3 regions of the Shewanella sediminis HAW-EB3 genome follow, and region 1 is predicted to be linked to each of the others. Evidence: riboswitches for the same ligand, from Rfam matches in the RefSeq annotation. Region 1 holds a riboswitch; each other region holds the start of a gene.
What was found. Region 1 has a riboswitch for cobalamin ahead of SSED_RS10900 (DUF4198 domain-containing protein). Riboswitches for the same ligand answer to the same signal wherever they lie in the genome.
Positions count from the first base shown of each region.

Region 1 (3,148 bases):
CCGCCTGGGGCATGAAGTTTTACATTATGTCTAATCTTCCGGGTATTTTAAGGAGATAACTCTTGAATAAACTTGATGATCATTGCCGGGAAGATATTGCCGACAGGTTAACGCTTTTTTGTCAGAAATATCACATATCAGATATCGCCTATTGTATCGATTTGGTTGACCATAAACCCCGATTTTCGCATTACAGCTCTAAAACCATTGTTCATCAAAAAGTCGCCGGCAGAAAACACATCTATGCAAGCTCCGCTAATGCGCTGAGTTACTGGCGCTGTTGGGGAAATCGTTGGATCGTAAAAGACAAAAATTTTGAACAAGTGTTAGAAAATGATTGTCACCTTTGGGAATATGATTGTGACATCAAGGGCAAGCCATCTCCGCTGATCGATATGATTAAGTTTGGCTACCAGCATAGATTGACCTTTACGGTCCCTTGTCCATTTTCACCTGAAATGATCGGGCGCTTTTCACTGTTACTCGACAGCGACATGATAAAGGATGAATTACTGAACAACCACTCGAGTCTGGTGGAGGAGTTGGAATACCTGCATATGAAAATCGCGAGTGTTCATGGAAGAGAGATCAACCCTCTGGTTGATTTTAATATCGTGAAACCCGTATCCAGAAATATCCTTTCACTACTCTCAAATGGATATAGCAGAGCCGAAATTGCCGAATCATGCCATCTTACCGAGCGTGGCATCGACTATCATATCGATGTGTTAAAAGAGACTCTCGCGGCAAGAAATATGGCCCACCTGATAAAACTGGCTAATACCAGCTATCTTATCTGAATGACCTTCCATACTGTTAAAGTCTGAATAAGGCTAACAGTTCGTTCCGGGATCAGATGATAGTACTTATCCCTTTACCAGTGATACAGCTCTCACTTTATACTTGGCGCAAAATTTACTGTGAAAACTCACAGTGAAGGAGAAATGCATCTGCCATAAAATGATCCCATTGAGGAGCCGTAAGGCTTATACCATTGTCAGATAACTGTTTTTACTCTTTGAAAGAGGGCTATCTGGTGAACTTGGTATTGGGGGAACCGGATGAAATTTTCGGACTGTACCCGCAACTGTAACTGAGGAGCAAACCGCATAACCACTGGCTCAGGCTGGGAAGGTGTGGTGAGCGATGATCCAGAAGTCAGGAAACCCACCTTAATGTCAACACTGGAATCTGGGCGGGAGCACTCAGTCGGCAGCTAACATTCAATCGATGAATGTTCAGGTTAGATTTCAGATTTTTTTAGATTAACGTTATGGTTATCATTGATGAAATCAACCTTGTCCTTAAGCTTCATTCTTATCAGTATTTACCTCTATTCGTGTAATGTATCAGCACATTTCCTGGCTTTGTTCCCGGAAAAACAGGTGATTGATGCAGGAGACTCGCGTCAGCTTCACTTTCCCATTCATTTTACTCACCCATCGACCCTAGGACCCACCATGTCGATAGCACGTCCGGTATCGACGGGTTATATGGTTAATGAGACTCGTGTGGATCTCTCCGAACGCCTCAAAGCCATTACCTATGGGGGGGAAACGAGTTGGCAATTAAATATGAAGCTTCAGAGGCCAGGAACATACACCTTCTTTACCAATCAGTCGCCCTATCTGGATAAGACTGAAGGGGTGGTGATCACCCTATTCGCCAAAGTTATTGTCGATGCATTTGCGGCGCTGGGCGAGTGGCAGCATAGGTTAGGCACACCGGTTGAGATCATTCCCCTGACGCGTCCGTTTGCATTGTGGACCAATAGTGTATTCACGGGGCGGGTATTGACTGAAGGTCGACCGGCAGCAAATGTCTCGGTTGAAGTGGAATATTACAATGACTCCGGCGTGACATTACCTTCCGATGCATGGGCATCGATAGAGGTTCGTACCAATGCCGCAGGAGAGTTTTCCGTCTCCTTACCTCGTGAAGGCTGGTGGGGGATTGCAGCTCTTGTATCCGATGAAGAGCCATTTACGCTGGAAGGTAAACAATATCAGCACGAGCAGGCAGGCGTCATTTGGTTGCAAGTTCGGGATATGAAATAAGGAAACAAGATGCATATAGCTGACGGAGTATTAGCAACGCCGGTATTAGTGGCCGGAATCGCCATGACCTTAGCCGGAACGACACTGGGGTTAAAAAAACTCGATGATGACAAAATTCCTTTTGCGGCCGTACTCTCGGCTTGCTTCTTTGTCGCATCACTTATTCATTTGCCCCTTGGGCCTTCGAGTGTGCACTTGATATTCAATGGGTTAATCGGACTGTTATTAGGCTGGCTGGCTTTTCCTGTCATGCTGATCGCCCTGATACTGCAGGCGATGTTTTTCGGTTTTGGAGGCATTGTCGTACTTGGGGTTAATTGCCTGAATATCGCCTTGCCGGCGGTAATGGTTGGTGCTCTGTTAAGGCCAATGAGACATCATATCCCTGCTCAGTTACTGGGTTTTTTGGCCGGTAGTGGGGCGGTATTATTAACCGGCATTATGGTGTCGTCATCTCTTTATCTCTCTGGAGAGGCATTTAGTAAAACGGCAAACGTCGTATTTTGGGGCAATCTTCCACTGTCTTTACTGGAAGGCGTGATATCCGGTTTTATTATCGTACTCATTAATCAGGTTAAGCCTGAAATTCTCAAGGGAGTCCACTCCAATGTATAAACATATTTGCTTAACTTTTATCCTCTCTTGCTGTCTGGTTAATACGGCGCAGGCGCATCGTACTAAGGTCTTTGCCTGGGTGGATGGCACAAACGTCGTCGGGGAAGTCTACTTCGGTGGGGGGGATCGGGCCAAGGGATCAAAGGTTGAATTATTGGTGGGCGAACAGCTTGTGGAGAGCACAAATGCAGACGAACAGGGCGAATTCAGATTCGAAAGACCTCAGCCCGGCGATTATCAACTCAAAGCTAATGCCGGACAGGGTCATGTCGCGACTTTCGTCATTAGCGCGGATGAGTTTCTAGGTTTAAGTGGGTCTGCGGCCGGAACTATTGAGACGCAAGAGGTGGAGCTGGAAGATGAGGCAGGGTATAAGAATCGTGAAACTTGTACTGCGTTAGATGAAGCCGCATTAGTTAAAGTCATTCAGCCGCTTCGTAATCAGTTGGATCAATATGAAGCTAATATTCGCTGGC
Region 1 covers NC_009831.1:2,532,884-2,536,031, forward strand. The annotation lists gene SSED_RS10895 (LuxR C-terminal-related transcriptional regulator) at 63-800, shown strand; cobalamin riboswitch at 1,010-1,189, shown strand; gene SSED_RS10900 (DUF4198 domain-containing protein) at 1,287-2,057, shown strand; gene cbiM (cobalt transporter CbiM) at 2,067-2,672, shown strand; gene SSED_RS10910 (NikL family nickel/cobalt ECF transporter subunit) at 2,665-3,148, shown strand, end outside.

Region 2 (3,148 bases), 1.8 Mb from region 1:
TGGTATCGGGCCTCAGCTCAGGCGCCGCAGCCACTCTGCTAGTTGGTGTGTTGCTCAAGGGGAATCCGAATGGCACTGAGGTGCGCTTTATCCATGGGATTGAGATCCCCATGATACTCATTGAGATGGCGATACTCTTTACCTTCTTCGCCGGTCTTATCTTGTCGGGTGGGCAGAGCCAGGTCGCGGCATTAGATGCGTTGGGTGAAGGCTTCTGGGGCTGGATCTTCTGGGGAGGCGTGGTTGGCTTAGGTTTGACGCTGCCACTGGCGTTTAACTTATGGATGAAGGTCTCTGCCGATAGAAAATTTGCCTATGTCGCGGTAACGGCCAGTTTTAGTTTAGTGGGTGTGTTATTGCTGCGTAATTTTATTCTCTATACCGGCCAGATGACGGGGACCTAGTTATAGGGTGCTGTTAAAGAGTTAGCTAAGAACTGAGTTAAGGAACGAGTTAGTTCTTAGGAACGCTTTAGATATTTATAGTTTCTCAGAAGAGGCAAGGAGAGTCGTTTCCCTTGCCTCTGTTTTTGTTGAGCCCCCTATCATCTCTGTTTAAATTTATTCATGTAAACCTCTTTGCGTATTTTTTATGCTGAGGTAATATCGAATGGATAGACTAATCAAGGATGATAAGTATGAAAGCTCTCAACACACTACCTCTCTGTACACGCCATTGGCAGTCAATAAAGTCACTGCAAGCCCAGTTTAAAACGGCTCAGTTCTCTACATCGATCATTGCCACATCCGCTTCTGTTATTACTGCCGCTATTACTGCTGTCGTTATCGCTGCTTACCTGTTTCCCCATGCGGCTCATGGGCAGGCATTAATCCTGGATGATTTTCTCGATGACGCCGAGATTAACCCTATTGGTATAAGTCATAAACTCCCCATTTTCAGTCAAGAGGTGAGCTTTAACCTGCCCGGTGAGTGGAAATTGGCGTTTAATAAGCAACAAGCCGGTATGTACGCCGCCGAGTTCGTTCCATCGGGCCAGCAGTTAAGGGCCTGGTCTTCGTTGTTCTGTGTGCAGGGCTTTGAAGGCTTGAGTGAAAATATTGAGCCAGAAGCGTTTCTGGATTCGTTGGCAACCGCCTACGCAGAAACCTGTGAGGGCGAAGTAATTTATAACAAGCTAGGTGAGACTGAGGTCGATAGCCTCGAGGGATTCAGTGCCATTTTAGGCTGTACCCGCATGCCCGATACCCATAAGGCAACCCGCTTAACAGCTAACGGCAAGACTTCGGTGCCGCAGGGAGAGATAGGTCATTACACCGCGATCTCCGGGGTGGACGATCTCTATCTGCTGCATCAATCCAAACGTGGCGATCTGTTCAGTGTAGATAATCCGCCCCTGGAGTCGTTAAATCACCGGGAATTTATGTCGGCTATCTCTCCTCTAAGACTCAGCCGCTGATAGATTTTGGATGGGGAATTTATTGTTCCTCGCAAATATTAGACATTTATACGTATAGACGTCTATAATGCGGCCAATCGTGATCCGGCTATTAATCCGGAGGCGTTTTTAAGCAGATCGATAACAAGATTTATGCTGTCAATCTTTTGTGGTGCCTGCTCTGTCTTTAAGCTTTAACAGCTTAATTAGAGAGTTGGGATAATCGGGAAGCCTGTGAAAATCTGGCACTGCCCCCGCAACGGTGAAAGGTGAAAGTGAGGTGCGCCTATCTATTACAGAATGTAATGGCAGGGTGTTAGAAAAGCCTCTACTTGCTCGGAAAGATCTACCAATCTTACCGAATAGCCTCAGTCCGGAGACCGGCCCATTAGATGATTTTGAGATTTCGGCGGGCAGATCTCGAGATGCGATAGGGTGATTGAATTCAGTGAACTGAACTTGGCCTCGTCGTGACATCTTTGCCCCGTTTTCCTTTCAGGAGTTAAAGGTAAAATGGGTACTCAAGCTAGACAATCAAACAAATTATCAAAATTAGCCATGCTAATCGGCAGTGCTCTGGCTCTGTCTGCGTCGTCGTCCGTGACGTTTGCGGCCGATTCATCTCAAACAGATTCTGGTGTGACTAACACAGTCGATGAGGTTATTACCGTTATCGGTCGCAGTGAAAATACGCCACTGAATATTGCCGCCAATGTGAACATTATCGATGCGGCGGCCATCGAGATGAGCGGTGCGACGACACTGACCGAAGTACTGCGTGGCCAGAGTGGCATACAGATCTCGGACTCGAATTCCGGCGCCGTTTTCGCTATGCGTGGTTTCAGTGCTGGTCAGGCCGCAAACAACACCCTCTTGCTTGTCGATGGACGTCGTTTGAATAATATCGATATCGCGGCGCCAAGCATCAATGCCATCCCACTCAATCAGATAGAGCGCGTCGAGATACTGTCGGGCAGTGCCGGTGTACTCTACGGCGATCAGGCGGTGGGCGGTGTGATTAATATCATCACCAAGGCGCCAAACAGCGCGGGCGGCGGCATTCAAGTGTCTGGAGGCAGCTTCGATACCTATGAAGGTAAAGGTGATATCTCGGGTGCCATCAGTAATACCTGGCGTTACTACGCTGCGGCCAGCTATAACCAAGGTGATAACTATCGTGAGCACAATGCCAACAAGACCTCGTCTGTATTAGGTCGACTTCAATATCAAACCGAGTCGGATAACTTCTTCGTTGAGACCAGCTACTACGATAACGATCGTGAGATGGCGGGGTCATTGACCAAAGAGCAGATTAAAGATAATCCACGTCAGGTTAATCCATTTAATAAAGATGACTATCAGCATGAGATGACAACGGCTATTCGCACGGGTTATCAGCATCAACTCACCGATGCCTGGTCGTTAGGTGCGGATATCAACTATACCGATACTCAGGTGACCGGGATCAGTTGGGGTTCGCCAAGTAAGAATAAACGCTCTTTCCTCGAGTTCACTCCGAAAGCGGTAGCGAATATTACGACAGAAAAAGGCGACTTGAATATCGTTACCGGTATCGACCTGAGCCGGGGGGAATCTGAGTTTGATTGGGGACGAAGTAATGTGCAGAAGGTGGCTAGCGCCTATGCTCAAGCCAGTGTGCCGTTAACTCAAAGCCTGAGTTATGTAGTGGGTGGTCGTTACTCCGAGGTGACTGACGATCTTGTCGATGGTGACGTTTACCCTCAGGGCATA
Region 2 covers NC_009831.1:4,339,072-4,342,219, reverse strand. The annotation lists gene nrfD (cytochrome c nitrite reductase subunit NrfD) at 1-404, shown strand, start outside; gene SSED_RS18640 (hypothetical protein) at 638-1,417, shown strand; cobalamin riboswitch at 1,550-1,801, shown strand; gene SSED_RS18630 (TonB-dependent receptor) at 1,910-3,148, shown strand, end outside.
Region 2: linked by a shared signal. The riboswitch ahead of SSED_RS18630 (TonB-dependent receptor) and the one ahead of SSED_RS10900 (DUF4198 domain-containing protein) in region 1 are both predicted to bind cobalamin.

Region 3 (3,148 bases), 2.0 Mb from region 1:
CTAAGGCGGTCGTAATTAGCGGGAATCGTCCCGGAAAGAGCATGCGTACCGTATGGGGGATCATTAAGCCCACAAAGCCGATACCACCACAGTTAGCGACTAAGATGGCCGTAATGAGGGAGCAGAGCAGTAACATCTGCAGTCGCAACCGACTGACATTGATGCCTAAGGTATGGGCTGTTTCATCACCGGCCCGCATCGCCATTATCTGACGCTTAAACAACAAGATGATCCCGGTAGCAGCACAGACAACGACGGCCGGAAATAACAAACCCTCCCAACTCGCTTTTGCGAAGCTTCCAAGACTCCAAAACAGCACAGACGCGGCCGCCTGAGGACTGGAAAAATAGAGCAGCAAACTGGTTAACGCGCCGAACATGAATGAGATCGCCACACCGGAAAGCAACATGCGTTCAATCTGACTACTCATATTGCGTCCGCATAAGCTCAACACCATGAGCACCGACACCCCGGCCCCGAGGAACGCACCCAGTGGCAGACTTATCCAACTAAGCAGCTCGAACAGCCCTGAGCCGGTAAAAAGCCCTGAACCAGCAGATAGCCCTGAGGCTGCCCCCACGCTTGAGCCTGTGAAAAACGTAATGACCATCACGGCACCAAATGAGGCGCCCGATGAGATGCCGAACAGATATGGATCGGCCAGCGGATTACGCGTCACCGTTTGCAACACACTACCCGCAACAGAGAGCCCGGCTCCGGCAATAAAGGCCAACAAAATGCGGGGGAATCTCAACTCCATAACGATACGCTCGGCGATGCCTGACACCTCTGTCATACCAAAAATGGCCGTACCAAAGGTGTTATGTAATACAACATTAATCACATCACTGAATGAGATATTGGCGGCGCCAAAGCTGGCTGCGGCCAGCAGGGTTATCAGACTCAATAGCGACAATCCCGGCACCACCCATTTATGGCCGATATCGACTCGTCCTTTGGTAGAAGTCGAGGCTGAATTAATCGGGCTAGTCTTCATCTTGTTTATGCCTTTCCGTGCTGTTCCAGTGACTCATACCTGCACTCATGTTCTCATCATGCGCGTTCTTATCATTAGCGTTGTCGCCATGAGAGTAGCCATAGAAATAGCTGATCTGAGGGTTACCATGCTGAGGGTGAGGCTGCGTACTGCAACACACACCGAATACCTCGCTGATACGCGCCTCGGTGAGCACAGACTTAGGCGTCCCATGAGCGACAGAGCGGCCATCATCGAGGAGTAACAGCTGATCGCACATGGCACTGGCTAAATTCAGATCATGAATAGAGGTGATCACCGAGATCCCAATCTCACGAAGCAACTCCATGACCTGGATCTGATAACGAATATCTAAATGGTTAGTGGGTTCATCCAAGATAAGCAGCTTAGGCTGTTGTACTATCGCTCTGGCGATCAGCGCCCGCTGCTTTTCGCCGCCGGAGAGGTGCTCATAGACTTGGCCGGCCTTATGGGTTAGCCCCACTTTTTCTAACGCATCCGCAACGAGTCTTCTATCCGCAGAGGTCGTGAGATCGAACGGCCCCTTGTGAGGAGTTAATCCGATAGCAACCAGTTGTTCAGTGGTTAACTCAAAGTGATGGGGAGTGTCTTGCAGTACCACCGCAACTTGTCTGGCAAACTCTTTTGCAGAGAAGTGAGAAGTATTTTGCCCAAATAGGCTAATCGTTCCGTTATCCGGCTTAATATAACGATATAGACACCGCAGCAGGCTGGATTTCCCCGCACCGTTTGGCCCTATGATGCCTAACATCTCACCCTTGGCTAATGAAAAGCTTATATCGGATAGAATCGCCCGGTCATCGGCATGCCACCTAAGGTCGCTGACCGCTAACGCACACGCCTTGTTAACGCTATGCATTTCATCGCGATGCTCTTTATCACCACTGTTTTTATCCCCACTCATGTTATCAAGAGTAGAGGTTTTTTTACGCCATGATTTCAAGCCGATAACCTCACCGCCAACAACATTGACTGAAATGTCTTATATGATTTAGCTAACTCAAATGAATTAGCCGGTTTTGCCGGTTTATATGAAAAAACAGGAGAGGAGTGGAATACACGACGCGAAGCATACCGCATAAACTCAAGGCATGACGGTATTGCACGAGCTGGCTTTCGTGAATTAATAGAGCAGGACAAAGCGGTGAATAAACCAGCAAAAAAGCTAAAAAAAGATAGCATGACACTTCCCCTCGAGTTACCCGCTCAAGTTCTTTAGCGACAAAATTAGGCAGGTATCCTGACTCATGGTTTGAAGAAGTTTCTAGGACTTAGAACCTAGAACCTAGAACCTCTCGGCTTCTTCAAAACACTCACAGTTGCGGGCACAGTCCGGGCTTATGCTTTCGATTCACTAAAGCTCCCGGTTCCCTTTTAAGTTTGAGTTACCCCCATCTTTCGACAGTGGCTCTCAACACCTGATTTTGCGATCCTCTCCACCCACTTAACAGCCAATGTTTAAAGCTTATGTTCCAAGCTCATGTTTCAAGAGCAGGCTTAAGAGTGAAGAGTGTCTGAGAGCGGTTATTATGCCGCTTTTATGAATTAAGGCAAAGCCCGACGCCTGACAGAGGTGAAAAATCATGGTTCTCAATTTTATACCAATCAGTATAAAGATGTGATCGCTCAGCGAGAGTTTAGCGTTTCTGAGGCAAGGCAACGAGTGAAGAGCATAGTTATTCTACGTTTAAGCTCGTTAACACAGCATCAGATGCGCTAAAACTCGCCTTTTAGGAGCTTTTTGGGCTGCCTACTTCTTCGTTGAATAACTTCGAAAGGGAGCACCATTACATCAGTTATCCGCCTCGAATTAGTTTGCCCAAAATAGCTCTGAGTAGATCACTTTCTTATACTGATTGGTATTACTCTTGCACAAGAAAGGGGCACAGGAAAGGCTCGCCACTCTGATTAAGATGAATTCCGGTGCAGTTGAGGCAGATACGAGTGCGTCCCCAGTCTCCTAACCCGCGGTCATATCACGCCAGAACCTAGAACCTAGAACCTAGAACCTAGAACCTAGAACCTAGAACCTAGAACCTAGAACCTAGAACCTAGAACAGTTTACCCCCAGTGAAGCTGAGGAAAGTGTGTCCCTTGGGCCGTGGTATAGACAGTGATTTTCACTATCGC
Region 3 covers NC_009831.1:4,542,822-4,545,969, forward strand. The annotation lists gene SSED_RS19525 (FecCD family ABC transporter permease) at 1-997, opposite strand, end outside; gene SSED_RS19530 (ABC transporter ATP-binding protein) at 987-1,877, opposite strand; cobalamin riboswitch at 2,232-2,454, opposite strand; gene SSED_RS19535 (histidine phosphatase family protein) at 3,080-3,148, opposite strand, start outside.
Region 3: linked by a shared signal. The riboswitch ahead of SSED_RS19530 (ABC transporter ATP-binding protein) and the one ahead of SSED_RS10900 (DUF4198 domain-containing protein) in region 1 are both predicted to bind cobalamin.